DNA from 2 places in the Mycolicibacterium sp. SMGY-1XX genome. Region 2 is predicted to be linked to the other one. Evidence: riboswitches for the same ligand, from Rfam matches in the RefSeq annotation. Region 2 holds a riboswitch; the other holds the start of a gene.

Region 1 (11,490 bases), 880 kb from region 2:
TCGCTGACTTCCCCGCCGTGCTGCTCGGGGGCGACTGGCTTTCCCCCGAACAGATCAGCGCTGCAAGCCAATTCGAGCGTTTCTTGCGTGACCCCGAACAGCAGAGCGAACTGGCGGCGGCCGGTTTCCGCACCACCGACGGCACGCCGCCAGGCAACGATGTCACACCGTTCGGCGAGCTGCCGGAGACGTTGACGGTGGCCGACGACGAGCAACGGGTGGCACTGGCCGACGCCCTGACCGCGCCAGCCACCGCCCCGGCGGTGACCATCATGCTGGACCGGTCGCTGAACCTGGCGCCGGTGGTCGGCGCCCTGGAGGAACGGATCCGCGCCATGGCACCCAACGCGGTGGTGGGCCTGATCACGTTCGACGGCGGTGCGGGCTCCACGCTGGTGGCCGCGGGCCCACTGAGTGACGACGCCGGCGGTCAGCCCCGCAGTCAGGCACTCGATGCGGCGTTGAACGGGCTGACCCCCGGCTCTGCCGGCAGGGTGTCGTTCACCACGTTGCGCAACGTCTACGCCGATGCGCTGACCGGATTCCGTCCGGATCAGACGAATTCGGTACTGGTGATCACCGCCGGTCCCCATAGCGATCAGTCGCTGGGAGCCCAGGGCCTACAGGATCTGATCCGGTCCAGCAACGACCCGGCTCGCCCGGTTGCGGTGAACGTCATCAACGTCGGCGACGACCCCGACCGGCCCACGTGGGAGTCCGTCGCCGAGATCAGCGGCGGTACGTACCAGAACGTGCCCAACACCGATGCACCGGAGTTCGGATCCGCGCTCGACTCGATGCTGAGTTGAGGATTGGGGTAGCTCACTACTCGTGAGCCGCCCCGGCGGTCCTCCCCAGACTGGCTGTGCGCCTCGACCCGGCGCGCTTCCAGTCGAGCGAAGGACCCCGCCATGATCTTGAAATATCAGGTGGTCACCGGTGACACGCTGTCGTCGTTGGCTCAGCACTTTTACGGTGACGCCGCCCTGTTCCCGGTGATCGCCGTCCACAACACCCTGGCAGATCCGAATCACATCCTGGTGGGCCAGGAGCTGGAGATCCCCTACGTCACCTTCCGCCACAAGGTGCGCGCCGGCGACACCACCGGCTCACTGGCACAGCACTACTACGGTGACATCGCCGCCAAGACGATCATCGAGGTCGCCAATCACGCCGGACAACGCGACCTGGTGGTCGGCGAACGCCTGCTGATCCCGGACCTGCAGAACGTCGGGCATCACACCGTGGTGGCCGGCGAGAACCCCCGCAATCTCGCCGAGCGCTGGTACGGCGAACAGGGATTGTGGCCGATCATCACCGTCGCCAACCACCTCGGCGACCAGGATCCCGCCGTCGGCACCGTTCTCATCCAGCCACGGCTCAACAGGCGGCATCACGTCGCCGCCGGCGACACTCTGTGGGAACTGGCCACCGACCAGTACGGCGACCACGACGTCGCCACCAGGGTCGCGCTGGTGGCCGCCGCCAACCGGATCACCAACCCCGATCACCTCAGCGTGGGACAGGTGATCTTCTTCCCGTCGCTGGGGTGAGCTCCAGGCTCAGCGCGCGTCAGGCGAACGCCTCCACGGGCGGGCACGAGCACACCAGGTTGCGGTCGCCGTAGGCGCCGTCGATGCGCCGCACCGGCGGCCACACCTTGGGCCGGTAGTTCTTGCCCAGCGGATAGGCCGCTTCCTCGCGGGTGTAGGGGTGTTCCCACTTGTCGACGAGCAGGCACTCCGCGGTATGCGGGGCATTGCGCAGCGGGTTGTCCTCTTTTGCCCACTGGCCCGAGCCCACCTTGTCGATCTCGGCCTTGATGGCGATCATGGCCTCGCAGAACGCGTCAACTTCGGCCAGCGATTCACTCTCGGTGGGTTCCACCATCAGCGTCCCCGCCACCGGGAAGCTCATGGTCGGAGCATGAAAACCGTAGTCCGCCAAGCGTTTTGCCACATCGTCGACGGTGACGCCGGTGGTCTTGGTGATGCCGCGCAGGTCGAGAATGCACTCGTGGGCCACCATGCCGTTCTCGCCCGTGTAGAGCACGGGGTAGTACTCGTCGAGGCGGCGGGCGATGTAGTTGGCCGACGCGATCGCCGTCAGCGTGGCGGCCCGCAACCCGTCGGCACCCATCATCGCGATGTAGGCCCACGTGATCGGCAGGATCGACGCCGACCCGTACGGCGCCGCCGACACCACGTGACCGGTCGGCAGTTCCGGGGCCAGCGGGTGACCGGGCAGGAACTCCGCCAGATGTGAGCGCACCGCCACCGGTCCGACGCCGGGTCCGCCGCCACCGTGCGGGATGCAGAACGTCTTGTGCAGGTTGAGGTGGCTGACGTCGCCGCCGAACTTGCCCGGCCGGGCCAGACCGACCAAGGCGTTGAGGTTGGCGCCGTCGACGTAGACCTGGCCGCCGGCGTCGTGCACCGCGGCGCAGATCTCCTCGACGTCGTGTTCGTAAACGCCGTGGGTGGACGGGTAGGTGATCATCAGCGCTGCGAGGTTCTCCGCGTGCTCGGCCACCTTGGCGCGCAGATCGTCGAGGTCGACGTCGCCGTTGGTCCGGCAGGCCACCACCACGACGCGCATGCCGGCCAGGGCCGCCGACGCGGCGTTGGTGCCGTGCGCACTCGACGGGATGAGACACACATCGCGGTGACTCTCACCGCGGCTGGCGTGGTAATCGTGGATCGCCAGCAGCCCGGCGTACTCCCCCTGCGAGCCGGCGTTGGGCTGCAGCGAGACCGCGTCGTAGCCGGTGACGGCCACCAGCCAGGCTTCCACCTCGGCGATCAGGGTGCGCAGGCCTGCGCTGTCGCCGGCCGGGGCGAACGGGTGCTGGCGGGAGAACTCCGGCCAGGTGACGGATTCCATCTCGGCCGCGGCGTTGAGCTTCATGGTGCACGAGCCGAGCGGGATCATCGTGCGGTCCAGTGCCAGGTCCTTGTCGGCGAGTGACCGCAGGTAGCGCATCATCGCCGTCTCGGTGCGGTAGGTGGTGAACGCCGGATGCGTCAGGAACTCCGAGGTCCGGGTCTCGATGTCGACCGGCTCGGCGTCGGCGGCGGACACACCGAAGGCCTGCAGCACCGAGGCCACGTGGGCGTCGGTGGTGGCTTCATCACATGCCACCGACACGTGGTCGGCGTCCACCCGCCACAGGTTGATGCCCAGCGCCTTGGCCGCGGCCACCACCTCGTCGGCGCGGCCCGGCACCAATGCGAGCACGGTGTCGAAGAACGTGTCATGCACCAGCGCATCGCCGAGGGCGGCCGCCACCCGCGCGGCGTGCCCGTGCACCCGCCGGGCGATACCGGTCAACCCTTCGGCGCCGTGATAGCTGGCGTACATCGCGGCCATCACGGCCAAGAGCACCTGCGCGGTACAGATGTTGCTGGTGGCCTTGTCGCGGCGGATGTGCTGCTCGCGGGTCTGCAGCGACAACCGGTACGCCGGAGCGCCGTCGGCATCCACCGAGACCCCGACCAGCCGGCCCGGCAGCTGGCGGGCCTGCTTGGTGGCCACGGCGAGGTAACCGGCATGCGGGCCGCCGAATCCCATCGGCACGCCGAAGCGCTGCGCACTGCCGAACGCCACGTCGGCACCGATCTCTCCGGGCGGAGCCACCAGCGTCATGGCCAGCAGATCGGCACCCAGGGCCACCAGCGCGCCGCGTTCGTGGGCCTGCTTGATCAACGCGGACCAGTCGGTGATGCGTCCGCTGGCGCCGGGCAGTTGCGCGATGACGCCGAAGAAATCACCCTCGGGCAGACCCTCGCGCAGGTCAGCGGTGACGATCTCGATGTTGAGCGGCCGCGCCCGGGTGGCCAACACGGCAGCGGTCTGCGGGAAGACGTCGACGTCGACGGCCAGGCGGGTCGCCTTGCCGCGGGCGGCGCGCTGCATCAGCGTCATCGCCTCGGCCGCGGCGGTGGCCTCGTCGAGCATCGAGGCATTGGCGATGTCGAGTCCGGTGAGGTCGGCGACCATGGTCTGGAAGTTCAGCAGCGCTTCGAGGCGGCCCTGGCTGATCTCCGGTTGGTACGGCGTGTAGGCCGTGTACCAGGCCGGGTTCTCCATGATGTTGCGCAGCAAGACCGGCGGGGTGAGCGTGTCGTAGTAGCCCTGCCCGATCATCGAGACCGCGACGGTGTTGGCGTCGGCCATGGCGCGCAGCTGGGCCAGGGCCTCGTGCTCGGACACCGCGGGCGGCAGCTTGTCGAGACCCGGCGCCACCCCGTCGGCGTCCAGTGCGTCGAGGATGCCGGCCGGAAGCGCCTTGGCCGCAAGCTCGTCGAGGGATTGCACACCGATGACACTGAGCATGGTGTCGATATCGGCGGCGCCGGGACCGATGTGCCGATCGGCGAATTTCGGGGCGCTGTCGTTGAACAGCGCGTCATCGGAGAGGGCCAACACGAACTCCTAGGCAGCAGGACGAACTATCGCGTCCTCCCCCTCTGTCGTCGACCCGAACCGGGCTGCCTGAGAGATTCGGCCGATCAGGCCTTTCCCCATGGGCGGGTGCGCGCACCGCTTTCCAGAGGCATCGTGGTCTGACGCGGTCCGGGGGCCTGAGAGGTTGACGGAGAGGTGTTGCTCCTTCGGCGTCTGTGGCTGGCGGTCACAGAACTCTCCCGCGAGAGGGCGATGCAACTGCGATACTACCGCCCGGCGAGATCGAGCGCCGTCCATGCCAGTGCGGTGGCACCGTCGCGCAGTGCGGCCTCCGCCTGCGGCCCCACCGCGGCGTCGGCGAACTCACGTTGATGGTTGACCGCGGGCAGGGAACCGATGCCCAGATACGGGTGGATGGCGCGCACCACCTGCGACACATTGCCCATGTCGGTCGACGCCGACGCCATGGCCCCCGCCCCTTCCGGCGGCTCGACGCTCATATCCCGACCCAGCGCGGCCGCGTTCGCGACGAACAGGTCCAGGATCTCGTCGTCGGTGCGGAATTCCGAGTAGGGCGCGGACTCCAACTCGATGTCGAGATCACAGCCACTGCCCAGGGCACCGGCCTGGAAGCAGGCGCGGATCCGCTTCTCGATGCCGGTCAGCTCGGCGAGTGTGCGGGCACGGACATACCAGCGGCCTGACGCCGAGTCGGGGATGGCGTTGGGCGCCGACCCCGCTGAGGTCACCACCCCGTGGACCCGCACCGTCGCCGGCAGCTGCTGGCGCAGCAGGCCGATCGCCACCTGCGCCACGGTGAACGCATCGGCAGCGTTGACCCCCAGATGCGGATAGGCCCCCGCGTGGGCGCTGACACCCCGATACGTGACACGCCAGTGCGCCACCGCCATCGGCTCGGCCCGCGGGGCGTCAACCGGCCCCGGATGAATCATCAGCGCGGCGTCCAGGCCGTCGAACTCACCGGCCTCCAGCATCACGATCTTGCCGCCGCCGCCCTCTTCGGCCGGCGTGCCCAGGACGTGCACGGTGAGGCCCTGTCCGCGGTCGGCCTCCTGCACCATCAGCGCCGCCCCGATGGCCGACGCGGCGATCAGGTTGTGCCCGCAGGCGTGGCCGAGCCCGGGCAGCGCGTCGTATTCGGCCACGAAAGCGACGTGCAACGGGCCGGTGCCGGCGCGAGCGTGAAACGCGGTGTCGAGTCCCCCGGCGCGGTGGTCGACGCGGAAACCGCGATCGGCCAGCAGCCCGGTCAGCATCCGGTGCGCCCGCACCTCGTGCCACGCCAGTTCGGGGTCGGCATGCAGGGCGGTACTGACCCCGCGCACCAGCTCCCAGTTGCGCCGCAGGTGATCGCCGGCGGCCGCCTTGGGCTCAGAGATCACCGGGGACCCCGAAACTGGGCGCAGCCGACGGGTCCAGGGCACGCCGCACGTAGTCGTCGCGCTGGGGTTCCCAGACCTCCCACAGTTCGGCCAGCCGGGTGTAGGGATCTTCGTCCCAGTCCACGCGCAGGGTGGTCTCCGGCCAAGCGACCTCCCGATAGACCAACAGGCCCGCGGAATACACCGGACCCTCCTCTCCGCCGGCGGTCAGCGCGGCGTTGAGCCCGGCCAACAGGCGGGCTTCGAACTCGTCGGCCCCCGAGGTCTCGTAGCCGCGGATCAGCTCGGTGATGGTCGCCGGCCCGGCAAGCATGTTGCCGGCCGCCACCACGCCGTCACCGGCCACGTGGTGATGCACACCGAGCGCCCCGGCCCCGCTGTAGGCCGCGGTGCGCCCGGCCGCGTCGAGCACGGTCAACTGCCGGTAGTCGCGCAAAGCGTGGTCGGCCACCACAGCGGTCATCGCGGCCTGCGGCTCGGCGCCTTCGGCGAGCCGGTCCAGCAGCTGCCCACCCAGCCGGGGATCGGTGACGTTCTGGCTGGCGGCGGCGCCCAGGCCCGGGCGAATGTTGAGGCACCGGGACGCCACCGCCGGCGAGGACGAGGCGATGATCATGCCGAACGCTCCGGTGTCGCGGTCCAGCGCCGCCATCGAGAACGTCATGACGCCCCCTGCTTCACGGCGATCACGTCCACCTCGACCAGCCACTCGGGCCGGGCCAGCGCACTGACCACCACCCCGGTCGACACCGGGTGCACCCCCTCGAGCCAGCGTCCTACCACGCGGTACACGCTCTCCCGGTATCGCGGATCGACAAGGTAGATCGTCACTTTGACGATGTCGGCGACAGAAGAGTCCGCCTCGTCGAGCAGCGCGGCGATGTTGGACATCGCCTGCTCGGTCTGGGCGGCCACGTCGCCGACACCGACGTTGCGCCCGGTGTCGAGATCCTGCCCGATCTGCCCGCGCAGATAGATGGTGTCGCCGGCGACGACGGCCTGGCACAGGTCATTGTCGAGATTCTGTTCGGGGTAGGTGTCCTTGGTGTTGAACGGACGGATCCGCCGGTGGGTCATGCGCCGCCCACCCGGTCGGACAGCTCGGCAGCGGACCTGACCAGATCGAGTGCGTTGTCGTAGTCGAAGTTGCGGTACACGGCTTGGTAATGGGCGAACGGCGGCGCCTGGGCGAACAGTTGGAAGGTCAGCCGGTGACCGGCGTAATCGCTGTTGAGCAGATCCCGGGCGAATGCCAGCAGCTTGCGCCGATCGTCGGCCTGCCAGTCATCGTTGATCGAGTAGAACTTCTCCAGCCAGGGGCTTGCACCGGGGTGGGCGAACGTGGCCGAGTCCGGCGTGATGCAGATCTGCCCCCCACAGAGTTCGCGGGCGAGATGGATCATCTGCGGCAGCTGGGTCTGAGCCCAGACCCGCCCCGCATACAGCAGCGACTGGTTGGGCATCAGCAGACCGCCGGGACTGGTCTCGGCGGTGGCGATGGAGGCCGTCAGGTGCGCCTCGATACCCTCGCGGTAGCACGCCAGCATCGCCAGCTTCTCCTGTACGGCGGGGTTCTTGTCCAATCCCGTCTGCCGGACGTTGAACAGGGCAGCACCGATCATCAGGTCCGCGAACCGGATCGAGCGGTGGACGTAGGGCAGCGCGCTGTAGCGGTGCAGGCAGCTGCGCACGAACGTCGCTGCCCTGGTGTGCCGGTAGAACAGGATGTCGTCCCACGGGATGAGTACATTGTCGAAGATCACCAGGGACTCCACCTCATCCACCCGGTTCGACAGTGGATAGTCCGCCGCATCGCGGCGGCCGGCAAAACCGGTGCGGCAGATGAACTTCAGATTGGGCGCATTGAGGTCGGCGATGAAACCGACGGCGTAATCGGAGAGCTTGTCATCGCCCCAGTTGGCGATGGTGGGCTTGGTGTAGGCCTGGGTCGCGTACGGCGCGGCGGTCTCGTATTTGGCGCCTCGGACGATGATGCCTTCGTCGGTTTCGCGGACGACGTGCAGCAGCATGTCGGGATCCTGGTCCTGCGGGCGCTTCGACCGATCACCTTTGGGGTCGGTGTTGGCCGAGATGTGGAACGGGTCCCCGGTGGCGGCTTTCTGGACGTGGCGGCGGATGTTCTCGGCGAAACGTGGATCCACTTCGTTGAGCACATCCTGGCCGTCGTAGAGCGCCCACATCTCGCCGACGGTCTCGTCGCCGACGCGGGTGACCACGCCGCGCACCTCGTCGAGCACGAGATCGATAGCCGCACGCTTGTCGTGCCAGTCTTGTTGTGTCAGAGGCAGCTTGTTCGCGACCGCGTTGCGCTCACCGTTGTCGTCGACATAGGTCATGACCTCCTGGCTGGCCGCTTCGTGCGCCAGATCGTAGATGCGAGACCGGATGTCGATGATCGGGGCGAACATCGGATGCTTGGTGACATCGTGCACCTGCTCGCCGTCGATGTAGATTTCGCGCCCGGTGTTGATGCTGTCCCGGTACTCCTCGCCGGTCTTGATCATCTGCGATGTCCTTCCGTGTGGTGCGCCGCCAGGGCGCGGTAGTTGCCGCGAAGGTGCAGCAGCGGTTCGGCGTCGGTGTGCACAACGTGGCGCACCTGACCGAGATACAGGTGATGCGAGCCCACAGCCGTGACACTGTGCAGCTCACATTCGAAGGCGGCCACGCTGGCGGTGAAGACCGGCAGGCCGTTGAGACCGTCACGCCACTCTTCGTCGAGAAACGTGAACGCGGGGCGACCGGGATGCTGACGCCCGGCGAAACTGTCTGCGGCGCCGCGCTGCTCGTAGCCGAGCAACGAGACATTGAACGCACCTGTGGAGCGGATCGCCGCATTGATGGGGCTGCGCCGGTTGATGCAGACGCCGAGAACCGCCGGCTCGTCGGACACTCTGCTCACCGCGGAAACCGTCTGCCCCCACCGGGCCTCCTGTGCGCAGGTGGTGACGATGGTGACCGGAGTGGCAGCGCAGCTGATCGCGCGGATGTAGTCCTGCGCGGCGGCCGATGTCATAGCGGATTTCATTGTGGTCCCTCGCAATTCGAGTTCATGACGGTCATCGCGGAAGCTCGGCGTCGAATCCGCACCTTCCATGCTGGCTTCCGCGGCCATATCAAGCAAAGAGTTGATTATGCTGCGTTGCATCGGATTTCGAGATGTAACCCGGCATGGTGACCACGACCTTGCCTGACCGTTCCGGCGCGGCGAATCTGTGGTGCGCAGAGACTATCTGGTCGAAATCGAACGTCTGGTCCAGCACGGGCGTCACCGTTCCCGCCCTCAGCAACGGCAATACCTCGGCTTCCACGGATCGACATATCGCGGCTCGGCTGTCGTCGGACAGCCGGCCCAGGCTCGACGAGGAGATCTCCGTCCCCCCGGACATCAGGGCTGCCAGGTCCACCACCGCGTCGGTTCCCGATGCCACCCCGACGATGACGAGCCGGCCCAACGGCGCCAGCGCCGCGAGATTGTCGCCGACCGCGGCGGCTCCCTGATTGTCCAGGATCAGATCGACGCCACCGGGTGCGATCTCCCGGAGCACGTCGAAGACGTCCTCGGAGCCGTAGTCGATCACACGGCGACAACCGAGTTCGGTGCACAACGCGCTCTTCACCGGCCCCCGGGCTGTTCCGATCACCTCGGCACCGAGCGCCCTGGCCAGCTGTACGGCCATCGAGCCGACCCCGCCTGCGGCGCCGTGGATCAGCACGCGCTCGCCTCGCCGGATCCGCCCCCGGTGCACCAGGTTCCACCACGCCGTGGCCGCTGCTTCGAGGAAGGCGCCGGCGACGGCCAGGTCGAGATCGTCGGGTACGACGACGCACGCACCCGCGGGCACGGCCACGTACTCGGCATAGGACCCCGCCCGGGTCAACGCTGCGACGCGGTCGCCGGGTTTGACCGTCTGCACCCGGGCTCCGACGCATACCACGGTTCCGGCGCACTCCAGGCCGGGGACACCGCCGGACGGCGCCGGCATGATCCCCCGCGTTTGCAGGACCTCGGCGTTGTTGACCCCGACGGCGCCTACGGCCACCAGCACCTCTTCGGGGCCCGGTTGCGGGACCGGGATCTCGGCGATGCTCAGCGAGCGTGGGCCGTCGGCACCCCGCAGCAGGGCAGCGCGCATCACCGTGGCACCACACTGTGGTGGAACTCCACGATGACGCGGGCGAATTCGGCCGCGCACGTTTCAGGACTGGCGATGTCGCCGTCAACCAGGACGTGTTCAGCGGCCTGCGGGAACGCCGCGAGAATGGCACCGCGACGGGGGAATGCCCGCGGGTCGCGGGCCGATGCCAGGCACAGCACCGGACCCGGGTAGCGGCCCACGCCGTCTTCGGACCGGTACGCGGCGACGGCGGCGTGACCACGATCCGGATCGGCGTGCGACAGGACATCCCGCACATACCGTGCCTGGACACCAGGGTCCGGCACTGCCAGGTACTCCCGGCGACGCCGCCACAGCTGCGCCAGATGGTCTCCGTCGTCCCGGGCGGCAATGGCATTGAAGGGCGGCGCCGTCCGGCGCCTGGTCCGCTCGGCGTCGTCGACGAACGGGGTGGAGGACAACACCAGCGAGGTCACCCGATGCGGCGCCGAGACCGCGAGGTCATAGGCGACCAGTCCGCCGAAGTGGTGCCCCACCACATGTGCCGACGGCACCGCGAGCGCGTCGAGAATCTCCAGCACCGCGGCAGCTGTGGCTTCTATGGTGTTGAGCGGCAACGCCTGCGATGCACCGTAGCCGGGAAGGTCCGGCATCACGATGCGGTAACCGTCGATCTGTTCGGCCACCGCCCGGAACTCGTCCCAACTGCGCGGTGTCTGGTGCAGCAGCACCAGACAGGGGCTGTCCCGGTCCGACTCCGGCGTCACGACGACGTGCATTCGCCCCGAAGGTGTTTCGATGTATCCGGGGATCGGCTCGGCGCCGCTCACGTGGCCTCCAATACGTGTCAGTGGTCTGACTCGATCCAAGCCGTCCGGAGCTACCGGAGCAAACAGTGAGATTCGTTGTTGTCCATCGGATTATCCGATGCAGAGCATCGCAGGATGCGATCGTCGCAAAGCCCGACTTTCAGCGTTCTCTCGCCACGACGGCACGGCAGCGCTCAGCAAATACACTGGCCCGCTTGCTCATACGCACTGCCTGCAGGCCCGCCACCACCACCCGCAGTGGCCGCACCTCGTCAGCGATCGGCACGGCCCGCACCAAGCCGCCCGCATAGGTGGTGTCGGTGGCAGGGCGTTGATGCAGCAAACTGTAACCGTGGTCCATGGCGACCATCGCGCGCACCGTCTCGTAGCTGCTCGACCGATACTGCACGTTGGGTTGCATCCCGCGCTCGGTGAACACACCGGTGAAATAGTCGCGACTGTAGGGCAGATCGACCAGAATCATCGGCTCGTTCACCAGATCGGCCAACCGGACGCTCGCGGCCCCGGCGAGCCGATGCGAAGCGGGAAGTGCTGCGTAAGGGCGGATCTCGGCCAGCACGTCACGCTGGATCCCGTCGCCGAGGGCAAGGTCGTAAGTCAAGGCCACCTCGGCCCGGCCGGATTCCAGGTACTCCCCTACTTCGCCCGCGACGGCTTCGGTGACCTGGATCTCCAAGGCTGGGTGGTCTGCTTTCAGCCCGGCCAGGATGG
Region 2 (11,490 bases):
ACACAACTGTCAGGCATCACCCGAAACAGAAACGACCAGCATCAACCGAAGCAATACACGGCCTTTGTAGGGCGGGCGGGGCTCGAACCCGCGACCAAGGGATTATGAGTCCCCGGCTCTAACCAACTGAGCTACCGCCCCGTGGCGCGTCTGCGCGGCCGCTATCTTCGCACGCGGCCACGCAGCCCTGCCAAACGGATCCGCGAGGCGCGCCGCCGTTGACCTCGATGCGTCTGATTGATACTGCGGCCACGTCCGGAAATCCCGCCAAACACCGGCGTCACCGGTGTCTCAAACCAGAGTCAGTTCACGCGGGTAGATATCGACGTCGAAGGCTTCCACGCCAGCGCACCGACCACCAGCCCGACGAACGGAATGGCCGCCAGGATGGTGCTCAGAGTGACGCTGCCACCGGTGACGAGCGTGAAGTTCGACAGCACCAGCCACAGGCTGCCCAGCAAGCCGAGCACGGCCACGGCGGGCGCGATGCGCGTCTGGAACACGCCGGACACCCGGTCCCGGTTACGCAGGAAGAACGCCAGCACCGCGATCGAGGTGGTGAGCATCAGGATCACCATGCCGACGGTGGCCACGCCGGCCATCGAGCCGAATACGCCGACCAGCGGGTCGATACCCAGCACCGCGAGGATCCCGACGATGATGGCCGCCGTCACGGTCTGCACCAGCGACGAGAACGCCGGCGAGTCATGTGACTCGTGCACCGCGGCCAGCCGCTGCGGGAACAGGCCCTTGCGCGCCAGCACGAACTGATACCGCGCGATCACGTTGTGGAACGACAGCACGCAGGCGAACAGGCTGGTCAGCAGCAGCACGTTCACGATGTCGCGGCCGATGGTCCCCAGCATCGAGGCAGTGGTGTCCAGCAGCATGTTGCCCTCGCCGTCGAGGGTCTGATTCGCCACTGCCGTCACGTTGTCGGGCCCGATCGCGACCACGAACGCCCACACGGTGACGGCGTAGAACAGGCCGATGATGATGACGGCGGCGTAGGTGGCAATCGGGATGGTGCGCTCGGGGTCACGCGCCTCGTCTCGGAACACCGCGGTGGCTTCGAAGCCGATGAACCCGGTGAGGGCGAACAGGATGGCGATGCCGATGGTGCCCTGGGTGAACACGGCCGGATCGAAGGAGGCGAAGGTGATGCCGGACGGGCCCGGGTTGGCCACCATCACCAGGTCGAGCACCACGACGATGCCGATCTCGAGCGCCAGTGCCACGCCGAGCACCTTGGCGCTCAGTTCGATGTGCCGGTAACCGAGTACGGCGACGATCGCGAGGATCACGAAAGAGTAGACCGGCCAAGGGATTACGGGTCCGTTGTAGAAGGCGACCGTATCGCTGATGGCCCAGCCGATGTAGCCGTAGATGCCGATCTGGATGGCGGTGTACGCGATCAGCGCCACCACCGCGACGCCCTTACCCATCCGTTCGCCGAGCCCGACGGTGACGTAGGAGAAGAAGGCCCCGGCTTCGGGCACGTAGGGCGTCATCGTCACGAACCCGACGGAGAACACCAGCAGCACCAGCGCGGCGATGGCGAAGCCGACGGGGGCGCCGGCGCCATTGCCCAGCCCCATGGCCAGCGGCATGTTGCCGCCGATCACCGTCAGCGGGGCGGCCGCGGCCACGACCATGAAGACGATGCCGATGGGGCCGAGATGCCCGGTGAGGCGCCGCCCTTCGGTCTGGGTAGGTGCGTTCATCAGTTCTCCTGAAATAGTGCGGTGAGCAGGGTGTGGTCGATGGCGTGCGCGGTGTATCCGCGGTGGCCGGTCAGGGTTTCAGCAGCGACGAGGGTGTTGACGATCGCTTCTTCGGTGGCCTCGATGGTCAGGTCGAACAGTCGGGTCATCAACTGCGGAACCACCATTCGCACGGGGACCTCGCGCTGGGCGACCGCGACGTCTTCGTCCCAGGCGTAGGGCGGGATGCCGCGGTTACCGGTGGAGAACGCCAGCATCAGATCGCCGCTGTACTGCTCGCCTGTGCCGCCGACGCGACCGACGGCCAGCGATGCGCGCTGCGCCAGCCGCTGGCACTGATGGGGCAACAGCGGGGCGTCGGTGGCGACGATGACGATGATCGACCCCGATCCCGGCTCGAACCGGGCCGGGTAATCGGGCAGCGGCACCTGTTCGGCGCCGATCCGGGCGCCGACGGGTACACCGTTGATCTGCAGGCGTTCGCGCCGGCCGTGGTTGGCCTGCACGAGGACGCCCACGGTGTAGTCGCCGAAGGTGCGCGAGGCGGTGCCGATGCCACCTTTGAAGCCGTGGCAGATCATGCCGGTGCCGCCGCCGACATTGCCTTCGGCCACCGCGCCGCCCGATGCCGACGCCAGCGCGGCGCGCACATGCTCCGGCCGGACATGGAAGCCGTTGATGTCGTTGAGGAGTCCGTCGTAGGTCTCCCCCACCACCGGCAGCGACCAGTACACGCCGTCACCGCGCACCCGCACCTGCTCGGCCACCAACTCGTCGCGCACCACGCCGACGCTATGGGTGTTGGTCAGGCCGATGGCGGTGGTGAGCTCGCCGGACTCCCGGATCCACTCCAGGCCGGTCAGCTCGCCGCTGCCGTTGAGACGGTGCGAACCGGCAAATACCGGTTCGGTCCAGATGTCGTCATGGGGGATGACGACGGTGACGCCGGTGTTGATTCCGTCGCCCTGCACGGTGGTGTGTCCGACCCGGACACCCCCCACGTCGGTGATGGCGTTGTACGGTCCGGTTGGATGTTCACCGATGACCACGCCGAGATCTCTGGCACGCATGGTTTTCTCTTCGTTCAAGAGTTATTTTCCTAATTGGAAAAGAACTATGCGCCCGGGTGAGCAGTCACGCAACAGGAACGGCAAAATTGGTCCGAATCCGCGAGAGGAGCCCAGCAGTGGCGAGGCCGAACCGGCAGGTAGAGCGACGTGCCGAAATCATGGACGCAGCGATCGCCCTGATCGAGCGCTACGACCTGGCCACGCTCAAGCTCGCCGACGTCGCCGCCGAACTGGGGCTGACCACCAACGCGGTGCGCTACTACTTCAAGGACATGCCCCAGCTGCTCAGTGAGCTGGCGCTGCGCTCCGACGTCCGGTTCTTCGACGAGCGGCTCGAACTCGGTCGCCGCGCCCGCGACATCCACCACCAACTGGCGCTGACCATCGCCGCGGGCCTGCCGAGCGGACCCGAGGACGCCGAGTGGCGAGCGATCTGGCGCGCCGTGCTGGCGGCCGGGTTCGAACTCGACCAGCGCCGGGACGTCCAGGGCATCTACCACCGGCAGGTGGACCTCTACACCGACCTCCTCAACGACGGCGCCGAGGCCGGGGCGTTCACGCTCCGCTCCCCTGCCCGCGACATCGGGATGACGCTGATGTCGATGGAGGACTACTTCGGCTACCGCATCGTGGCGCGCGACCCCGAGATCAGCCGCAGCACCGCCCTGCGGCTGATGCGCCAGTACGCGGAGTTGGCGACCGGGACCAAGCTGCCCGACACGGTGTGAGGCCGGCGTCGCCCCGCCACGCCCAGTAGCGCCCCGCTGAGCACCGACTGCTCTACCGGGGTTCCGCAGTCATGAGTGCCTATCGTTTGGCGGGATCGCGCCCGGGTACCCGCGCGCCATGCTGAGAAACGCTGTGGGGGAAGGCCTCGTCGCCGGTGCGGCCGGGGTGGCGGTGATGACGGTCGGGGAAAAGCTCGAGCAGCGGATCACGGGCCGGCCGGACTCGCATGTGCCTGCCCGCACGCTCGAGCGCCTCACCGGGATGTCCGAACAACCCGGGCAGCAGCCGCTGGTGCGGAACTGGGCCATGCATTACGGGCAGGGCATCCTGCTCGGGGTGCTGCGGGCGGTCATGTCGGAGGTCGGGTTACGCGGCCCACTGGCGTCGGCGAAATTCGCCGTGGTGCGGCTTACCAATGACCAAATCCTGGAGAACGCCACAGGTGTCGGCGCGCCACCACAGACCTGGCCGCGCAAAGAACTTCTCATCGATGTGTTGCACAAGGCGGTCTATGCGTTCGCCACCGGCGCCGTCACCGACATGCTCGCCGCCCGCCGCGGCGCTGGCCCGGGGCAGCGACACGCGGCCCGCCTACCGGGTCGCCACTCGGATGTGGGTCCCGTCCCGTGACAAAGCCGGCGCAGCCCGGTACGTTACCCCCGTCACAATTGAAAAGCCGTTGACGCGTGGCGGGAGAACCTCGAACACCGAGGCGCCGAAGGAGCAACATCCTCCCCGGGAATCTCTCAGGCCCCAGTACCGTTGCGCGAAGGCAACTCTGGAGACAGGCAATCCGAATTGCCTGACCGAAGGTGTACGGCGCTGAGTGCGCCAGATCTCTCAGGTATCAGGACAGAGCGGGGAGTTCCACATCGCCACGGCACCTGCCGAGGCGACCGAACCGGGGGCCGCCTTGTCGACACCGACCTTGTCCACACCCAGATGCACGTCGCTGGACAGCTATGACCGTCAACTGCTGGAGTTCGCAGTGGCGTGGACGCCGTACGGAGGTCCTCCCGACGACGTCACCTTCCTCGAATTCGGCACGACGCCGGCCGGCGTCGACGCGCAGTTCTGCGCCCTCGTCGCTGCCCACGGCGACCGGATCACGCAGCTGACCCGGGCTGACCGTGCGCTCGTCGTCTCGGCCGTCGCCGCGCTCGCGCGGAAGCAGTGACCTTGACCATCACGCCCAGCTGGCCTACCGTGGACTCAGCATTGATATATCAACTGTCGATCAACAAGCCGAGGACGGTGACCGCATGACGATCAGTGTGTTCGAGCTGTTCTCGATTGGCATCGGCCCATCGAGTTCGCACACCGTGGGACCCATGCGCGCCGCCGCGCGGTTCCTCTCCGATCTGCACACCCTCGGCGCCTTCGACGACGTCCGGGACATCCGTGTCGACCTGTACGGCTCGCTGGCCGCCACCGGAGCGGGTCACGGCACCATGACCGCTGTCCTGCTGGGGCTGGAAGGACTTCTGCCGGAAGAGATCAGTACCGAGCAGATGGAGCGTCGGGTCGACGCCATGCGCGCCACCGGCCGGATCAACTTCGGTGGGGCCCGCGAAATCGCGCTCACCGAGGGTGATTTCATTCTCCGGCCGCTGACCATGTTGCCGTTCCACCCCAACGGGATGACCATCACCGCGCTGGGGCCCGGTGGCACCGAACTGCACCGGGAGACGTACTTCTCGGTGGGCGGCGGGTTCGTCGTCACCGAGGCCGAGAGCCGCGAACCCGCCACCGTCGCAGCCACGTCGGCACACGGTTTCGGCTCGGCCAAGGAGCTGCTGGAACTGTGCCACCAAAAGCGTTGCAGCGTCAGCGAGCTGATGCTCGAGATCGAGACTGCCAGCAGAAGTGAGGCCGAGATCCGCCGGCGGCTGCTGCACATCCGCGACGTGATGGTGGAATGCGAACAACGCGGTATCGCCCGCGACGGCTTGCTGCCGGGCGCACTGCGGGTCCGCCGCCGCGCCAAGGACTGGTATGAACGCCTCAGCGAGGAAGACCCGCAACGGCTTCCGGAGTTCGCCGAGGACTGGGTGAACCTGGTGGCGCTGGCCGTCAACGAGGAGAACGCCTCCGGCGGGCGCATCGTCACCGCGCCCACCAACGGCGCGGCCGGTATCGTCCCGGCGGTGCTGCACTACGCCATGCACTACACCCCCGCGGGCAGGAAGGACAGCGACGAGACCACGGTGCGCTTCCTGCTCGCCGCCGGCGCCATCGGCTCGCTCTACAAGGAACGTGCGTCCATCTCCGGGGCCGAGGTCGGCTGCCAGGGCGAGGTGGGCTCGGCGGCATCGATGGCGGCGGCGGGCCTGGCCGAAATCTTGGGCGGCACAACCGAACAGGTGGAGAACGCCGCGGAAATCGCCATGGAGCACAGCCTCGGCCTGACCTGCGATCCGATCGAGGGCCTGGTCCAGATTCCCTGCATCGAGCGCAACGCCATCTCAGCGGGTAAAGCCATCAACGCCGCACGCATGGCGCTGCGCGGCGACGGCACCCACCGGGTGAGCCTCGACCAGGTGATCGAGACCATGCGCACCACCGGCGCGGACATGAGCTCCAAGTACAAGGAGACCAGCACCGGCGGCCTGGCCGTCAATGTGCCGGTGAACTTCATCGAGTGCTGACGCGCCGCCAATTCTGAACCCCACAACCCAAAAGCAACCGCGCTTCGGTAAGAGGGCATTGGCCTCGTACCAAGCACCAGCGTGCCGAACGAGGACCAGAATTGACACCCTGGCGACCGCCGGTCAGGGCGTAAACTCAACACCACCAGGAAAGGCGACGAGATCCACTTCGTCCATCCCAACGGTGAATGAGTCCGTCGAACCTATACACCAGCAACGAGCAAACGCACGCTGGACAACCTGCGCTGGGAAATTCCCGTCCCATTTGGTTCCTGAACCGTCTTGGGCGAAGTAGTAGTACCAACGGGTGCCCGTAGGGTTGGCGCGGTCTGCACTTTGCCCGCTCGCAAGATTGATCCAACCCAGAACTTCCCACGGATCACCACACTCTGCCTGGCATTCGTGTCGAGCGCGGCCGTAGGCAACAGAGATAGACCTGCCGGTCGAGTTCGTGAATCGAACTGCGGTGACGGCGCGGGGCGTCGCCACGGCGGCTCCCGGGGTGAGTTCACGCGGACTACCCAGGGCATCACCATGAGTGGTTTCGTACTCTTCGACCGCCGATGTTCGGAGTCGCAACGGGACATTGGTGCCGGGCCCCACCCGTAGCCGCGGTCCCACCGCAAGCGCTGATGCAGCCTCATCGCCGATCTCGAGCTTTTCGTCGGCCATTGCTTCCTCCTAAGGTTTGCGTGCTGCTGTGACTGACAACTCGACACTGCTCTGCGTGTCGGCCGATCTCATGGGTAGGGCACTACCTCCTTTCCACCGCCTCCTATGCGGACGTGGGCTCGTCGGGGAATTCGAAGCTGGGATAGTCCGCTTCTCGCGACCTCCGGCTCGGCTGTTCGTAGCGCTGTGGGGGTCCGTCCACGAGAGAACGGGTTACAAATGATTGACAAGCCAACGATTCGTGCAGGATCCAGACGCAGATCGAGAAGAGATCCGTAGAGCGACGGAGAACACGAACATCTGGTCCGAACCCAATGCCGCGCCGGCAGAAATCGAGAACGCCCGTCGGTTGAACGCACGAGTCCTCCGGTCGAGGTGGAGTTCAAGTCAGAGCCCGCCGGTTCTGAACTGACACAACCCAAAAGCAACGGCTCCGGTTTTCAACCGGAGCCGTTGCCGTGTCAGGTGACTCAGTGGGCGATCTTGGCCTTCAGCCAGTCGTGGAAGGCGCCGATGTGGTGCTCGCTGGGCACCAGCACACCGCCATTACGGTAGGTGCGCGAATCCATCGCCGGCTGGCAACGCTCGCAGGCGTCGAAGTCCTGCTGGTTGACCCGGTGGAACAGTTCCACCGACCGGCTCACGTCGCGGCCCTGTTCGACCACATGCGGCAGGTACAGCCAGTCGCACTCGACGACAGTGTGGTCAGCGGCCAGTGGGAACATCCGGTGCACGATCACATGGTCGGGTACCAGGTTGACGAACACCTGCGGACGCACGGTGATGGCGTAGTAGCGACGATCCTGATCTTCGGTGACGCCGGGGATCGGGTCCAGTCCTTCGGACCCGTCGACGGTGAATCCCTTGACGTCCTCGCCGAATTCAGCGCCGTGACCAACGTAGTACTGCGCGGCGTAGCCGTCGGCGAACTCCGGCAACACCTCGGTGAGCTCGGGGTGGATGGTGGCGCAGTGGTAGCACTCCATGAAGTTCTCGATGATGAGCTTCCAGTTGGCCTTCACGTCGTAGACGATGCGCCGACCCAGGCTCAAATCCGCGATGTTGTAGTGGTCGATGGATTCCACATCGCCGAGCCGTTCGACGATCTCCTGCATCACGGTGTCCTCGAACGACGGCGGTTCGTCGGCCAGGCACACCCACACATAGCCCAGCCACTCGCGCACCTGGATCTTGGCCAGGCCGAAATCGGTGCGGTCGATATCGGGCATCTTGGTCAGGTTCGGCGCCGCGATCAGCTTGCCGTCCAGATCGTAAGTCCAAGCATGGTAGGGACATTGGAACGCGCGCTTGACCTCACCGGATTCTTCGGTGCACAATCGGGCACCGCGGTGGCGGCACACGTTGTAGAAGGCGCGGATGTCCCCCTTGCGTGACCGGGTCACCAGTACGCTCTCGCGACCCACCTGCACGGTCTTGAACGCGCCGGGCTTGTCGAGGTCCGCCGACCGGACCACGCAGAACCACATCGCCTCGAAGATCTTCTCCTGCTCCAGGGAGAAGACTCCCGCATCGGTGTAGTAGTGCCCGGGCAGGGTGGAGATGAGGCTCTCCGGCAGGCTCGGGGCTGCAGCGGTGGTCATTTGCGTATGGCTCCTAGGGGTTTGCTGGTGGGGGGCTGATGCAATAGGTCAGACGGGTGCCGGTGTGGCCGCGATCTGGCGACGCAACCGGTTGAACAGGCGAGGCTGATCCACCGCGAGAACGGCGACCAGCCGGCCGTCGCGGCGGTAAGTGGCGACAAAGCAACGTGTTTCGCAGTCGCCTTCTTCGATGGTGACGACATCACCAGGCCGGGCGATACCGGCGAACTGGATGCGGGCGCCGTACTGGTCGGACCAGAAGTACGGGGCCTTGGCCGCCGCCCCCTGGTGCGCTCCCCCGGCGAGCAACGCGGACACCGCGATCGCGGGCCGCTCGAGCGCACCGGTCCAGTGTTCGACACGGTGCACGGCACCGACCGACGGGTCATACCACGCGGCGCAGTCGCCGACGGCCACCACGTTGGGGATGGCGGTCTCGCCGCCGGCGCCGCAGACGACACCGTTGCCGAGCTCCAGTCCACTACCTTGCAGCCACTCGATGTTGGGGATACCACCGATGCCCACCACCACCACGTCGGCCGGCAGGGTGCGTCCGTCGGCGAGTTCGACACCGGTCACCCGGTCGACGCCGACGAGGCGGGACACCCCGACACCGCACACCAGTGTGGTGCCGTGATGTGCGTGGGCGCCGGCGATCACACCGCCCAGTTGCTCGCCGAGCTGCACCGCCAACGGAGCCGGCGCGGCCTCGACGACGGTGACCTCCATACCGAGCTTGCGGGCGGTCGAGGCGACTTCGGCGCCGATGAAACCGGCACCGATGACCACCAGGCGCGCGCCGGCCTGGAGATCGGCGCGCAGGGCGATGGCGTCGTCGATGGTGCGCACCACGTGCACACCGGCGAGCGCCTCGGTACCCGGCCAGCGCCGCGCGCGGGACCCGGTCGCCAGCACCACGCCGTCGGCGGTGATGCGCGAACCATCAGCCAGTTCGATTGCCCCGGAACGGCAGTCGAGTCCGACGGCGGCGGAACCGAGTATCCAGTCGGCCTGCAGATCGTCGTCGTCGGCCTCCAGCGCGAGGTCGGCCTCGCTCAGGGACCCAGCCAGGAACTCCTTGGACAGCGGCGGCCGGTCGTACGGGCGGCGCGCCTCCTCACCGATCACCGAGAGGCGACCTTCGAAACCTTGCGTCCGCAAAGCGCGCGCAGCCGACAGACCGGCAAGTGAGGCACCGACGATGGCGACGTGCTTCATCACTTGACTCCCTCACCGAGCCGGGCGCGGATATCCGGCGGCAGGTTCGGCTTGTCGGTGCTGAGTTCGACATGGATGACGCCGTCCTGGATCTCGACAGTGTGGGTGCGCACGGGCAGCTTGGCCGGCGGCGCATCCACGGCACCGGTACGGAGGTCAAAACGCGAGGCGTGCAAGGGGCATTCGACCTCGCACCCCTCCACCCAGCCGTCGGCCAGCGACGCGTCCTGGTGCGAGCAGGTGTCGTCGATGGCGAACACCTCGCCGTCCTCGGTGTGGAACACGGCAATCGGCGGCTCGGTGGGCACGCGACGGGCTTCTCCGGGCGGCAGGTCGGCCAGAGGACAGATCTCGAGCATCTGCGGACCTTTCAATTGAAGGTTGTGGTGCGTGCTGCGCAACAGACTCGTATTACGCAACAGTGTGGTGGCAGTCATAAACTCTGTCAAGTGGTGAAAAAGGTCACTTTGCCGGGGGAAATCAATTTGCGTAACGATGTCGTTGAATGCAATTTTCACGCTTCGTGGGGCAAACGATCACCTGGGATTGAACGCGATAAATGGGCAGTCAGCAACTCGGAAATCGCGCCGTAACAGTCGAGCTATTGACATGTGTTGACTTTGCCGGAAAACGCGGCGAAAGGGGCGGCCCGGGCTGGCGCCGCCCCTTTCGAATCACTACTGCTTCTTGATCAAGTGCTTGCGCGGCAGGTCGGTGACAAGCGGGTCGCGTTTGATGTCGAGATAAAACGACACACACATCCCGATCATCACCACCACGAACGGTGCGGCCACGATGATCGTCATGGTCTGCAGACCGTTGAGGGCGTCATTCCCGCCGGCCCACAGCATCAGCACGGCCACCGCGCCGGTGCTCAAGCCCCAGAACGCCACGGCCCACCGGGTGGGATGCAGACAGCCCCGTTGTGACAGCGTTCCCATGACCATCGACGCCGCGTCGGCGCCCGACACGAAGAAGATGGCCACCAGCGCCATCACCAGCAGCGACGACAGGGCTGCCAGAGGCAGGTTGCCGAGCATGCCGAACAGTGTCGACTCCGGCTCACCGGTGCCGTAGAGATCGATGCCGTCACGCTGCTGGCCGATCCCCGAGCCGCCGAACACCACGAACCACAGCAGGCTCACCGTGGTGGGGATGAGGATGACACCGATGACGAACTGCCGGATGGTGCGCCCCCGGCTGATCCGGGCCAGGAACATCCCTACGAAGGGGGTCCAGGAGATCCACCACGCCCAGTAGAAGATGGTCCACGACGACAGCCAGGTCTTGGTTTCGGCGCCGGCAGCCGCGGACCGTGCCGACATCGACGCCAGGTTGGCGGCGTAGTCACCGAGTGCGGTCGGCAGCAGATCGAGGATCAACACCGTCGGGCCGGCAACGAACACGAACACGGCCAGCGTCAGCGCCAACACCATGTTGATGTTGGACAGCCACTGGATTCCGCGGGAGATGCCGGACACCGCGGAGGCCACGAATGCCAGCGTCAGCAGAGCGACGACCCCGACGAGCAGCAGCGTGCCCGCGTGACCGACCCAGCCCAGAACCTCGATGCCGGAACCGATCTGCAATGCGCCCAGACCGAGCGAGGCGGCAGTACCGAACATGGTGGCGAAGATCGCGAGAATGTCGATGACCTTGCCTATCGGACCCTCGACGCGCTTACGCCCGAACAGCGGGGTGAATGCCGAGCTGATGAGCTGGCGCCGCCCCATCCGGTACGTGCCGTAGGCGATGGACAGACCGACCACGGCGTACATCGACCAGGGGTGGAAACCCCAGTGGAACAGCGCGGTGGCCAGCGCCGTCC

The links. A riboswitch is a leader RNA that binds a small molecule or an ion and turns the genes downstream of it on or off. The one in region 2 is predicted to bind glycine.
Region 1: linked by a shared signal. The riboswitch ahead of gcvP (aminomethyl-transferring glycine dehydrogenase) and the one ahead of NL241_RS23220 (hypothetical protein) in region 2 are both predicted to bind glycine.

What each region holds. Positions count from the first base shown of each region.
Region 1 is NZ_CP101139.1:3,937,956-3,949,445, forward strand. Features, by position in the region: gene NL241_RS19055 (substrate-binding domain-containing protein) at 1-809, shown strand, start outside; gene NL241_RS19060 (LysM peptidoglycan-binding domain-containing protein) at 912-1,553, shown strand; gene gcvP (aminomethyl-transferring glycine dehydrogenase) at 1,573-4,404, opposite strand; glycine riboswitch at 4,460-4,561, opposite strand; glycine riboswitch at 4,562-4,659, opposite strand; gene NL241_RS19070 (M20 family metallopeptidase) at 4,674-5,810, opposite strand; gene NL241_RS19075 (DUF1028 domain-containing protein) at 5,800-6,474, opposite strand; gene NL241_RS19080 (RidA family protein) at 6,471-6,887, opposite strand; gene NL241_RS19085 (4-hydroxyphenylacetate 3-hydroxylase family protein) at 6,884-8,335, opposite strand; gene NL241_RS19090 (flavin reductase family protein) at 8,332-8,847, opposite strand; gene NL241_RS19095 (putative NAD(P)H-quinone oxidoreductase, PIG3 family) at 8,948-9,967, opposite strand; gene NL241_RS19100 (alpha/beta fold hydrolase) at 9,967-10,779, opposite strand; gene NL241_RS19105 (LysR family transcriptional regulator) at 10,919-11,490, opposite strand, start outside.
Region 2 is NZ_CP101139.1:4,818,840-4,830,329, forward strand. Features, by position in the region: tRNA gene NL241_RS23195 (tRNA-Ile) at 68-141, opposite strand; gene NL241_RS23200 (APC family permease) at 303-1,724, opposite strand; gene NL241_RS23205 (DmpA family aminopeptidase) at 1,724-2,794, opposite strand; gene NL241_RS23210 (TetR family transcriptional regulator) at 2,953-3,522, shown strand; gene NL241_RS23215 (hypothetical protein) at 3,641-4,153, shown strand; glycine riboswitch at 4,204-4,295, shown strand; glycine riboswitch at 4,297-4,388, shown strand; gene NL241_RS23220 (hypothetical protein) at 4,350-4,700, shown strand; gene NL241_RS23225 (L-serine ammonia-lyase) at 4,786-6,171, shown strand; gene NL241_RS23230 (hypothetical protein) at 6,295-6,843, opposite strand; gene NL241_RS23235 (aromatic ring-hydroxylating oxygenase subunit alpha) at 7,314-8,444, opposite strand; gene NL241_RS23240 (NAD(P)/FAD-dependent oxidoreductase) at 8,493-9,662, opposite strand; gene NL241_RS23245 (bifunctional 3-phenylpropionate/cinnamic acid dioxygenase ferredoxin subunit) at 9,662-10,021, opposite strand; gene NL241_RS23250 (BCCT family transporter) at 10,340-11,490, opposite strand, start outside.